2 regions of the Pseudomonas sp. GW460-LB5 genome follow, and region 2 is predicted to be linked to the other one. Evidence: predicted binding sites of a transcription regulator. Region 2 holds the regulator's gene; the other holds the start of a gene.
The links. Region 2 encodes sigma-54, which starts transcription at its own class of promoters, with help from an activator protein. Its sites were predicted from a motif close to ANTGGCATNNANNTTGCTNT; they were not measured.
Positions count from the first base shown of each region.

Region 1: the regulator sigma-54 is predicted to act here: its motif matches at 2,522-2,541, upstream of flgB (flagellar basal body rod protein FlgB).

Region 1 is NZ_JBWKXT010000018.1:45,171-51,150, forward strand. It holds gene flgE (flagellar hook protein FlgE) at 1-876, opposite strand, end outside; gene flgD (flagellar hook assembly protein FlgD) at 905-1,606, opposite strand; gene flgC (flagellar basal body rod protein FlgC) at 1,619-2,062, opposite strand; gene flgB (flagellar basal body rod protein FlgB) at 2,065-2,475, opposite strand; gene cheR (protein-glutamate O-methyltransferase CheR) at 2,843-3,670, opposite strand; gene AC07XM_RS13340 (chemotaxis protein CheV) at 3,722-4,651, opposite strand; gene flgA (flagellar basal body P-ring formation chaperone FlgA) at 4,728-5,480, shown strand; gene flgM (flagellar biosynthesis anti-sigma factor FlgM) at 5,643-5,957, shown strand.
Region 2 is NZ_JBWKXT010000026.1:24,143-30,122, forward strand. It holds gene AC07XM_RS16690 (ZIP family metal transporter) at 1-734, shown strand, start outside; gene AC07XM_RS16695 (HPr family phosphocarrier protein) at 779-1,051, opposite strand; gene rapZ (RNase adapter RapZ) at 1,071-1,925, opposite strand; gene ptsN (PTS IIA-like nitrogen regulatory protein PtsN) at 1,928-2,392, opposite strand; gene hpf (ribosome hibernation-promoting factor, HPF/YfiA family) at 2,405-2,713, opposite strand; gene AC07XM_RS16715 (RNA polymerase factor sigma-54) at 2,793-4,286, opposite strand; gene lptB (LPS export ABC transporter ATP-binding protein) at 4,464-5,189, opposite strand; gene lptA (lipopolysaccharide transport periplasmic protein LptA) at 5,190-5,714, opposite strand; gene lptC (LPS export ABC transporter periplasmic protein LptC) at 5,701-5,980, opposite strand, start outside.

The DNA of each region.
Region 1 (5,980 bases), on a different contig from region 2:
GGCGGTAGCGCCGTTGGCGCTCCACACACCGGCGGCGTTCTTCTGTGCCGGGATCCAGTTGTCGAGGGTGAAGGTCTTGTTGGCCGCGATGGTCATGCCACCGGCCACCGGGCCTGCCGTCATCGAGGCAGAATCCAGGGTGCCGTCAGACTTGAACGGCAGATTGTTGGCCAGCGGCGTGGTCGAGGCCGGGTTGGCAGGGTTGCGCCCGTCGATGGTGGTGTACATGGTCCAGGAGTTGCTGGTGGCGTCCTTGACGAAGTACTGGTTCAGCTGGTGCGCGTTACCCTGGCTGTCATACACGTCGGTATTGAACGTGTAGTTATAGGTGCTGGTATTGGTCGGATCGAACGGCGTCTGGCTGGGCGCAGTCGCAGTGGAGTTGAGGTTGACGTTCTCGGAGATGCGCCCGGTCGGGTTGGGCGTCAGGTTCGAGGTGTCGATCTGCAGGTTGGTCAGCACGCCCTGGACGATCTTGCCGTTGGCATCCACTGCATAACCTTGCAGGTTGGCGCCCGACGAGTTGACCACGTAGCCGTCCTTGTCGCTGTAGAAAGCACCGGCACGTGTGTAGATCTTCGAGCCGTTGTCGTTCATCACGAAGAAGCCGTTGCCATCGATGGCCATGTCCAGCGCCTGGCCGGTGCCATTGATGTTGCCCGGCGTGAACAATTGCGACACAGCGGCAGTCTTCACACCCGTGCCGACCACGTTCTTGCCGGCACTGGTGCCGCGGATGGAGTTGGAATACTGGTCGGCGAACTCGGCGCGCGAGGACTTGAAGCCAGTAGTGGCAACGTTGGCAATGTTGTTGCCGGTAACGTTCAGGGCCTTGTTCGCTGCATAGAGGCCGCTAAGGCCGGTATTGAAAGACATGTGTAACTCCTGTCGTTTTGCTCAGGCCCTAGATGCCGATGCTTTGGATTTTGGAAAGCGCAACACTGCCCAGCCCAGCCAGGTTGAGCGTCATCTCAGAACCGTTGGTGCCCATGGTCACACTGGTAACGGAGGCCGGCAGGTTGGTGGTCATGGCCGTGGCCTTGCCGTCGATCGAAGCGGTGGCCTTGAAGGTGTAGGTACCGGCTGGCGCCGCTTCGCCGTCGTCGTTCAGGCCATTCCAGGTAAAGTCGACCTTGCCGGCTTTCTGGGTACCCAGGTCGAGGGTGCGTACCAGCTTGTCATCCTTGTCGTAGATGCCCACCGAGGTGGCGGTGCTGGACGACGTCAGGTTGACCGTGCCTTTCATATCCTTGCTGGTGTCGACCACAGCCTTGTCGGTCTGGACAATCACATTGCGCCCGACCAGTGACGAGGCCTGCAACGCCTGGGAAGACTGCAACCCTGCCGCGATATAGGTCACAGAATCGTTCAGCGACTGCATGCTCTCGAGGCTGCTGAACTGCGCCAGCTGCGCCACGAACTCGCCGTTTTCCTGTGGATCGAGCGGGTTCTGGTTCTTCATCTGGGTAACCAGCAACTGCAGAAAAGCATCTTTGCCCAGCGCGCTGCCGGCAGCGCCGGTGCTGCTGTCGGTCTTCGACGTCTGCTTCTGCAGCGAGGTCAGGTACGCGCTGCTGACGTCAGAGGTGGAATTGGTGGTGGTCATGTCGGCTTCCTATCACTGCCCCAGGGTCAGGACTTTCTGCATCATGCTCTTGGCCGTGTTCATCAGCTCGGCGTTGGTCTGAAACGCACGGCTGGCGGAGATCATGTCTGCCATCTCCTCGACCACATTGACGTTCGGGTAATAGACGTAGCCGTCCTTGTTCGCCGCCGGATGATTGGGCTCGTAGCGTGCTTCCAGGGTGCTCTGATCCTCGACGATGCCTTTTACCTGCACGCCCTGCCCTGCTTCGCCCTGGTCTTCGAACAGCGACTGGCTGCTGCCGGCTTGCGCATCCTGGAAGGTGGTGGCGAACACGGGGTGGCGGGCGCGGTACGTCTGGTCGATGCTCGAAGAAACGGTTTCGGCGTTGGCAATGTTGGAAGCGACGGTGTTAAGGCGCGTGTTCTGCGCGCTCATGCCGCTACCGGCAATATTGAAGACACTGGAAAGGGACATGGTCATTCTCCCCGCAGGGCCGATACCAGCCCTTTGAATTTGCTGTTGAGCAAGGTGAAGCTGGCCTGGAAGCCAATGGCGTTTTCGGTATAGTTCGATTGCTCGATCTGCGCGTCCACGGTGTTCTGGTCGATCGACGGCTGCAGCGGCGTGCGGTACTTGAGGGTATCGTCGGCTGCGATGGCGAGGCCTTCGGCTTCGATGTGGCGGCTATTGGTGCGGTCCATGGCGAAACGGCCGCTTTGCTGCTTGTCGCTTTCGGCGGCCAGCACAGAGGCGAAGTCCATGTCACGCGCCTTGTAGTTGGGCGTGTCGGCGTTGGCGATGTTGTTGGCCAGCACTTCGGCGCGCTGGGCGCGGAAGCCCAGAGCCTTTTCGTGAATACCAAGCGCCTTGTCGAAGCTGATGCTCATGTCGGGGAAACCTTCGGAGGTTGACCGGAATATCGTTGAGCAAGGTATAGCAAGGGCTGTGCCAACCCATGCAAAGCCCGCAAATACGGGGCTACGAGGCGCAGTGCTGTCAGGGTGATGCCAGAAAAGCGGCAAAGGCCTTCCGCCCACGGCGGCGAAAGCGGCAATTGCCGGGCGGCAAATGCGGCAAATCAAAAAATTGACGTCAGGGATTTTCCTGTGCCGGCCCCTTCGCGGGTAAACCCGCTCCCACAAGGACCCGTGCAAGGCCTGAGGGCGGCACCGAACCTGTGGGAGCGGGTTTACCCGCGAAGAGGCCGGCACATACAGCAAAAAGGCCGGCAGTTTTCGCTGCCAGCCTTCTTGATTACTTGGCCTGGTAGATGATCCCCGGGCTGCACTGGACCATCTGGTAATGGTCCGGCAACCCGTTCAGCGCTTCCGAAGCACCAAGGAACAGGTAGCCACCTGGCTTCAGTGTGCTGTGAATGCGCAGCAGGATGTCCCGTTTCACCTGCGCCGAGAAGTAAATCAGCACGTTGCGGCAGAACACGATGTCGAACTTGCCCAGGGCGGCATAGCTGTCGAGCAGGTTGAACGAGCGGAATTCGACGCGGCTGCGAATCGCCGGCTTGACCGCCCAGCGCCCCGGCCCCTTGGGGTCGAAGTAGCGCTGCAGGCGCTCCTGGGACAAGCCGCGGGCGATGGCCAGGCTGTCATACTCACCGGTCTTGCAGTTGGTCAGCATGGTGCCGGACAGGTCGGTGGCAACGATCTGCGCGCCCATCTTCAATTGGCCAAGGTTGCTGCGCTCGAACTCGTCGATGGCCATCGAAATGGAATACGGCTCCTGGCCCGACGAACAGGCCGCCGACCACATGCGCAGGCGCTGGCCGGGGTTGTTGCGGATGAACTCGGGAATCACCTTGTTCTTCAGCACTTCGAACGGGTAGGTATCGCGAAACCACAGGGTTTCGTTGGTGGTCATCGCATCCACCACCTGCTCACGCAAACCACCGCGCGGCTGGGCCTGGATGCGTTGCACCAGTTCGCCCAGGCTCTTGATGCCCTGTTGCTCCATCAGCTTGTTGAGACGGCTGGAAACCAGGTACTGCTTATTCTCGCCCAGCAGGATGCCACAGGCTTTCTCCAGGAATACCCGGAACTGTTCGAAATCCAAATTACCCGTAGACACTCTTGCCGCCTCTTTTCAATCACTGGTGCCGGGGGCGTGCCCCCGGCTGCTTCAATGCGCTGCCTTGATCCGGTCGACCACCCGCTGGGCCAGGTCGTCCGGCTTGAACTTGGCCAGGAAGTCATCGGCACCGACCTTCTTGACCATTGCCTGGTTGAACACCCCGGAAAGCGAAGTATGCAGGCAGATGTGCAATTTTTGCATGCGCGGGTCGCTGCGGATCTCCGCCGTTAGCGTATAGCCGTCCATTTCCGGCATTTCAATGTCCGAGATCATCATCAGGAACTCTTCTTCCGGCTTTTTGCCCTCCTCCACCAGCTGGCGCAGGTAGTTCAGGGCCTGACGGCCATCATTGAGCGCCACCACCTCCACCCCCACGGTCTGCAGGCAGCGGCTGACCTGCTTGCGTGCCACCGACGAATCGTCCACGGTCAGCACCCGCATCAGCACGGCCTTGTCCTGCGTCTCGGCATCGATCACCCCGGCCGAGACCGACTCGGACGACGGCGACACTTCGGCCAGCACCTTCTCCACATCGATGATCTCGACCATGCGGTTGTCCACCCGGGTGACCGCCGTCAGGTAGTGGTCACGGCCGGTGCCCTTGGGTGGCGGATGGATCTCTTCCCAGTTCATGTTGACGATGCGCTCCACCGAGTGCACCAGAAAGCCCTGGGTCTTGGTGTTGTACTCAGTGATGATCACGAAGCTGTTGCGCGTCTCTTCCTGCAGCGGCCGCAACCCGGTGGCCATCGACAAGTCGAGGATCGGGATGGTCGCCCCGCGAATGTTGGCAACGCCACGCACCACCGGGTGCGCCTTGGGCAGCAGGGTCAGCGCAGGGCATTGCAGCACTTCCCTGACCTTGAACACGTTGATGCCGTAAAGCTGTTCGCCGTTGAGGCGGAACAGCAGCAATTCCAGGCGATTCTGCCCCACCAGCTGCGTGCGCTGGTTGACCGAATCCATAACACCCGCCATGCCAGACTCCTTATCTTTCAGCCTTTCGTTGCAACTCAGGTTACGAGTCGGCACGGGCTTTGCTTTTTTGAGCGTCATGCATACGAAAACGACATTTTTCCGACGATTGACGCGCCTGCTGACGGGCTCGCTGGCCACGTTGTGCCTGCTGGTGCCCGGCGTTCGCACGGTAGCGGACGCGCTCACCTTGCCTGAACAGCTTATCGGTGTCACCCAAGGGTTTCTTGAATTCACCGTCGAAGATTACCTGGCTACCACCCAGACCCCCGGCCGCTATGAAATCCAGGTCAACCCGCTGGACCCACGCCTGCGCATGCCGTTGTGCAGCCAGCAGCTGGACGCCTCGCTGGAAAGCCCTTCCCTGCCACTTGGCCGGGTAACGGTACGGGTGCGCTGCGACAGTGCGGCCCCGTGGACGGTGTTTGTCCCGGCCACGGTACGGCTGTTCCGCGACGTGGTGGTGGTCACCCGCCCGCTCAAGCGCGACAACACAGTGGGCGAAGGCGACGTGGCCCTGCGCGAGCGCGATGTCGGCACCCTTGGCCAGGGTTTTCTGACCGAACTGGACCAGGCAGTGGGCATGAAGATGCTGCGCCCCACGGTGATCGACCAGGTACTTACCCCGCAACATCTGGAGCAGGCCGAGGTGGTGCGCAAGGGCGACCAGGTGGTGATCATCGCCCGCAGCGGCAGCCTGAGCGTGCGCATGCCGGGCGAGGCCCTGAGCAAAGGCGGCCTGAGCGAACAGATACGGGTACGCAACCTGAATTCCAAACGGGTGGTCAAGGCCAGGGTGACGGGCCCGGGCCAGGTCGAGGTGAGCATGTAGCCCGCCACAGATTGCGCTGGCAGGGAGGAACCGCTTTTCCTAAACTGTGTCAGAGAACGGGTTGGCGAGCTTGCTGACAGGCGGCCAAGCATTTGTGCCTAAAGTTTCTTTCGGGCTGGCCGAAAACAAGGCAAGCGTCCAAATACCCAGAGGTTCCTGATCATGGTCATCGACTTCAGTCGTTTGAATAACTCTCCGTCCGTCACGGGCGGCGTGCGCGGCAACACCGCGGCGGGCAATGCCGAAAAACCGGCAGCCAGCCAGGAAGCGGTGAAAGACACCAGCGCCAGCGGAGAAGCGGTACACCTCAGCCAAGAGGCACAGCAGTTGCAAAAGGTCAGCGACAAGCTGCGCGACGAGCCGGTTGTCAACAGTGCCCGTGTGGCCCAGTTGAAACAGGCGATCGCCGACGGCAGCTACCAGGTCGATGCCGGCCGGGTCGCCAGCAAACTGCTCGATTTCGAAGCCCAGCGCTGACCCCTCGGCGCGCTGACTTCACG
Region 2 (5,980 bases):
GCGCACTGGGGACGGCGCTGGGGGCGGTACCGGTACTGGTCATTCGCAACATGCCGGTGGCGCTGGCCGACACGCTGCTGGGCTTCGGCGCAGGCGTGATGCTGGCAGCCACCGCATTTTCCCTGATCATTCCGGGCCTGGACGCGGCCCGGTCCGTAGGTTTCAGCCCATGGGCCGCCGGTGGCCTGATCAGCTTTGGCTTGTTGTTCGGTGCGCTGTGCCTGTTTCTGGTTGACCTCAAGGTGTCTGGCGCCTCGCCAGAAGCACTGGTCGGCACTGGCAACCAGCCGGTGATTGCTGCGCGTATCTGGCTGTTTGTCATTGCCATCGTTGCGCACAACATCCCCGAAGGCATGGCCATCGGTGTGTCGGCAGGTGGGGGCATGGCCGACGCCGACAGCCTGGCCATGGGCATTGCGTTGCAGGATGTGCCCGAGGGACTGGTGATTGCGCTGGTGTTGGCCGGGGCGGGCATGTCGCGTTTCAACGCTTTTCTGATTGGCGCTGCGTCAGGCTTGGTCGAGCCGCTGGCCGCAGTGATCTGTGCCTGGTTGGTGAACATCGCCGAACTGCTGTTGCCGCTGGGCCTTGCCTGCGCGGCAGGGGCGATGCTGCTGGTGGTGACCCAGGAGATCATCCCGGAATCGCGCAGTAACGGCCATCATCGTCTGGCCAGCCTGGGGCTGTGCATCGGGTTTTGCCTGATGATGGTGATGGACACCGCGCTGTCCTGATTCATGATCAGGTTTACGCGTTCCTAGCAGGACCGTGCAGGCTTCTATTCGCCTTCGTCGAAGAAGTTGTTGATCAGCTCGACCAACGCATTCATCGCCTCGTTGTCCTGCTCGCCTTCGGTATGCAGGTGCACCTGGGTGCCTTTGCCGGCTGCCAGCATCATCACCGCCATGATGCTCTTGCCGTCCACCAGCGTGTCCGGCGCGCGCCCAACGCGCACCTGGCAGGGATAACGGCCAGCCACGCCGACGAACTTGGCTGCCGCCCGGGCATGCAGGCCCAGCTTGTTGATAATGGTGATTTCGCGGGCGGGCATCGTGGGGCGGATCCTTGGGCTAGAGGTCGCGGTGGCGGACCTGGACGTTTTTCAGGGATTGCTGCAGCAACTGGCCAAGGCGCTCGGTTATGTACACCGAGCGGTGGTGGCCGCCGGTGCAGCCGATGGCAATGGTAACGTAGGCACGGTTGCTGGCGGCGAAGCGGGGGAGCCACTTGAGCAGGTAGCTGGAAATGTCGCTGAACATGTCTTCGACATCTGGCTGTGCGCCCAGGTAGTCGATGACCGGTTGCTCGAGGCCGGAGTGTTCGCGCAGTTCAGGCTTCCAGTAAGGGTTGGGCAGGCAGCGCACATCGAACACCAGGTCCGCATCGACCGGCATGCCCCGCTTGAAACCGAACGACTCGACAAGGAACGCGGTGCCAGGCTCGGGCTGGTTGAGCAGGCGCAGCTTGATCGAATCACGCAGTTGATACAGGTTCAGGTTGGTGGTGTCGATCTTCAGGTCAGCCAGGTCGGCGATCGGCCCCAAAAGCTCGCTCTCGACGCGGATCGCCTCGGCCAGCGAGCGGTTGGCATTGGTCAATGGGTGGCGTCGGCGGGTTTCCGAAAAGCGCTTGAGCAGCATGCCTTCGTCGGCATCCAGGAACAGCACATCACACTGGATATTGCGCGCGCGGGCTTCTTCGAGCAATTCGGGGAAGCGCGTCAGGTGGCTGGGCAGGTTACGTGCGTCGATCGACACTGCAACCTTCGGTTGCAGCAGTTCGGTGTTGATCAGCGCCTCTTCCGCCAGCTCCGGCAAGAGCGCGGCGGGCAGGTTGTCAATGCAGTAGAAACCATTGTCTTCCAGGACATCGAGGGCGGTACTCTTGCCGGAGCCGGACCGGCCGCTGACAATGATCAAGCGCATGTTCAGTGCTCGTTCTGTTCGTCCAGGACTACCTGGAAGAGGGCCTCGTTACTGCTGGCGCTACGCAAGCGATCACGAACTTCCTTGCGATCAAGCATGCTGGCAATCTGGCGCAGCAGTTCCAGGTGGGCATCGGTAGCGGCTTCAGGCACCAGCAAGACGAACAGCAGGTCCACGGGCGCGCCATCGATGGCGTCGTATTCGATTGGGGCGTCCAGGTGCAGCAGGGCACTGACCGGTGCGGAGCAACCTTCAAGCCGGCAGTGAGGGATGGCGATGCCATTGCCGAAACCGGTCGAGCCGAGTTTTTCGCGGGCGACCAGTTTTTCGAAGACGTCTTGCATCTCCAGTTCTGGCACTTGATCGGCGATGAGGTTCGCAACCGTTTCCAAGGCGCGCTTTTTACTGCCGCCCGGCACGTTCACGAGGGAACGGCCGGGGGTCAGGATGGTTTCAAGTCGGATCATGGATGAGGGGGATCAGCGGGCAGCTGCACCTTGCAGCAGGCTTTGCTGTTTTTCCTTGTGTTTTTTCAGTTGGCGGTCGAGCTTGTCGGCCAAGGCGTCGATGGCTGCATACATGTCTTGGTCTTCGGCATTGGCAACCACTTCACCGCCAGGAATCTGCAGGGTCGCTTCGACCTTCTGCTGCAGCTTCTCGACTTTCATGATGACCTGCACGTTGGTGATCTTGTCGAAGTGACTTTCCACGCGGGCGAGCTTTTCAAGCACATAATCGCGCAGTGGCTGGGTGACTTCTACATGCTGTCCACTGATATTGACTTGCATACAGCTTCTCCTTTATTGCCCGTGCATAAAGAGGCAGGTCTTGCACCTGCCCCACAAACGCTGTGGCGCATCTCAGGGGCTACATCAGTCGCTTGCGTTCGCTCGACGGTGCTATGCCGAGCGACTCGCGGTACTTGGCGACGGTGCGACGGGCTACCTGGATGCCTTGTGCCTCCAGTAAACCAGCGATCTTGCTGTCACTCAATGGCTTTTTCTGATTTTCCGCTGCAACCAGTTTTTTGATGATCGCGCGGATCGCTGTAGACGAGCATTCTCCGCCTTCGGAGGTGCTGACGTGGCTGGAGAAAAAGTATTTCAGTTCGTAGATGCCACGCGGGGTGTGCATGTATTTTTGCGTGGTAACCCGAGAGATGGTCGACTCATGCATCCCCACCGCTTCGGCGATGTCATGCAGCACCAGCGGCTTCATTGCTTCATCACCATGGTCGAGGAAACCGCGCTGGTGCTCGACGATCTGCGTGGCAACCTTCATCAGGGTTTCGTTGCGGCTTTGCAGGCTCTTGATGAACCAGCGCGCTTCCTGCAACTGGTTGCGCATGAAGGTGTTGTCGGCACTGGTGTCGGCGCGGCGCACGAAGCCTGCGTATTGCGGGTTGACCCGCAGGCGCGGGATGGCTTCCTGGTTCAGCTCCACCAGCCAGCGGTCGCTGTCTTTGCGCACGATGACGTCGGGCACCACGTACTCGGGTTCGCTGGACTCGATCTGTGAGCCAGGGCGCGGGTTGAGGCTTTGTACCAGCTCGATGACCTGGCGCAGCTCGTCTTCCTTGATTTTCATGCGCCGCATCAGCTGGCTATAGTCGCGGCTGCCGAGCAGGTCGATGAAATCGGTGACCAAGCGCTTGGCTTCGGTCATCCACGGAGTGTTGGCAGGCAGCTGGCGCAGTTGCAGCAGCAGGCATTCACCCAGGTTACGGGCGCCGACGCCGGCCGGTTCGAACTGCTGGATACGGTGCAGCACCGCTTCGACCTCGTCCAGCTCGATATCCAGCTCCGGGTCGAAACCGGCGCAGATTTCCTCAAGGGTGTCTTCCAGGTAGCCCTGGCCGTTGATGCTGTCGATGAGGGTAACGGCGATCAGGCGGTCGGTGTCGGACATCGGCGCCAGGTTCAGTTGCCACAGCAGGTGGCTTTGCAGGCTTTCGCCGGCCGATGTGCGGGTGGTGAAGTCCCACTCATCGTCATCGTTGCTCGGCAGGCTGCTGGCGCTGGTCTGGTAGATGTCTTCCCAGGCGGTATCGACCGGAAGCTCGTTGGGGATCCGCTCGCCCCACTCGCCATCTTCCAGGTTGTCGGCACTGACGGTGCTTTCCTGAAAGCTGTTGTCCTGGGCTTCGGCTGCCGGCTTGTTCTCGGCGTTGTCCGCCATCGGGTCGCTGTTGTCGAAGTCCTCGCCGTCTTCCTGACGTTCGAGCATCGGGTTCGACTCCAGCGCTTCCTGGATTTCCTGTTGGAGGTCCAGGGTGGAAAGCTGGAGCAGACGGATGGCCTGTTGCAACTGCGGTGTCATCGTCAGTTGCTGGCCCATTTTTAGGACGAGCGATGGTTTCATGGCTGGGGCTTAATACCTTGTTCGCCGGCGCGCATGCGCCATCCACTACACGAGGGCGCCGGGGCGCCAGATCAAGCAAGTTTTATGCCTTAAATTGTAGCGTTTGCCTAGAGCACTGTAACAACTTTACCCGCGGTTTCACGGCTATGTGCCAGTGCTCCAGGCGCATCCCCTGGGTCAGAGCCGGAACTCGTGGCCCAGGTAAACCTCTTTGACCAGGTCGTTGGCCAGGATGGTCTCGGCATCGCCTTCAGCGATCAGCCGGCCATCATTGACGATATAGGCGGTCTCGCAGATATCCAGCGTCTCGCGCACGTTGTGGTCGGTAATCAGCACACCGATGCCCTTGGCCTTGAGGTGGTGGATGATCTGCTTGATGTCACCAACCGAGATCGGGTCGACACCGGCGAAGGGTTCGTCCAGCAGGATGAACTTGGGTGCGGTTGCCAGGGCGCGGGCAATCTCGACGCGGCGGCGTTCACCACCGGAAAGGCTCATGCCGAGGTTGTCGCGAATATGGCTGATGTGGAACTCCTGCAGCAGGCTTTCCAGCTCTTTGCGGCGGCCGTCGCGGTCGAGGTCCTTGCGGGTCTCGAGAATGGCCATGATGTTGTCGGCCACCGACAGTTTACGGAAGATCGAGGCTTCCTGCGGCAAGTAGCCGATGCCGGCACGGGCGCGGCCGTGCATGGGCTGGTGGCTGACATCGAGGTTGTCGATGAGCACGCGCCCCTGCTCGGCCTGGACCAGCCCGACAATCATGTAGAAGCAGGTGGTCTTGCCGGCGCCGTTGGGGCCGAGCAGGCCGACGATCTGGCCACTGTCGATCGACAGACTGACATCACGTACGACCTGCCGCCCCTTGTAGCTCTTGGCCAGATGCTGGGCTTTGAGGGTTGCCATTTACTCGGCCTTCTTCTTGGGCTGGATCACCATGTCGATGCGCTGACGTGGCTGGGTCACGTTGCCACCACGACCGGCGGTCGCCACCTGGGACTTGGTGTTGTAGACGATCTTCTCGCCTTCGGTCGTGTTGCCCTCGTTTTCGACCTTGGCGCGGTCGGTGAGGATCACGGTGTCTTTCTGCGCCTGGTACTGGATTGTCACTGCCCAGCCTTTCATCTTGTCTGGCTTGGCAGCGCTCTGTTGTTGCTCGAAGTAGGCCAGGTTGCCGACCGAGGTGACTACATCGATGTCGCCGTTGGCGGCGCGGGTCATGGTCACGGTGTTGCCTTTGATCATCATCGAACCTTGGGTGATGATCACGTCACCGGTATAGGTGGCCACGCCTTGCTTGTCATCCAGATGGGCCTGGTCGGCCTGGATGCGGATCGGCTGATCACGGTCATTCGGCAGTGCGAAGGCGCTCGCGCTTCCCAGTGCTGCGCTCAGGCTGAGCAAAAGGGGGAGGGTTTTAACGAGCCTCATACTGTCCTCTTACGTTAGAGAGCAGGTCCATCCTGCTTTCTTTCAAATACGCTTTCATTCCTTTGCCCGTAGTCGTGCCACCGGCGCCGTCGATTCTAACGGCTTGCTCGGTCTGCGCATATTGCTTCTGCGGGAACACGGTCATGCGTGAACTGGTAATGATGGTTTCACGCTGTTTTTCGTCGATGCGTGCAATCCGTACCTTGTCGATCAGCTCGACCTCGGTGCCGTCCGGGTTGACCTCGGCGCGGGTGCTTTGCACGTGC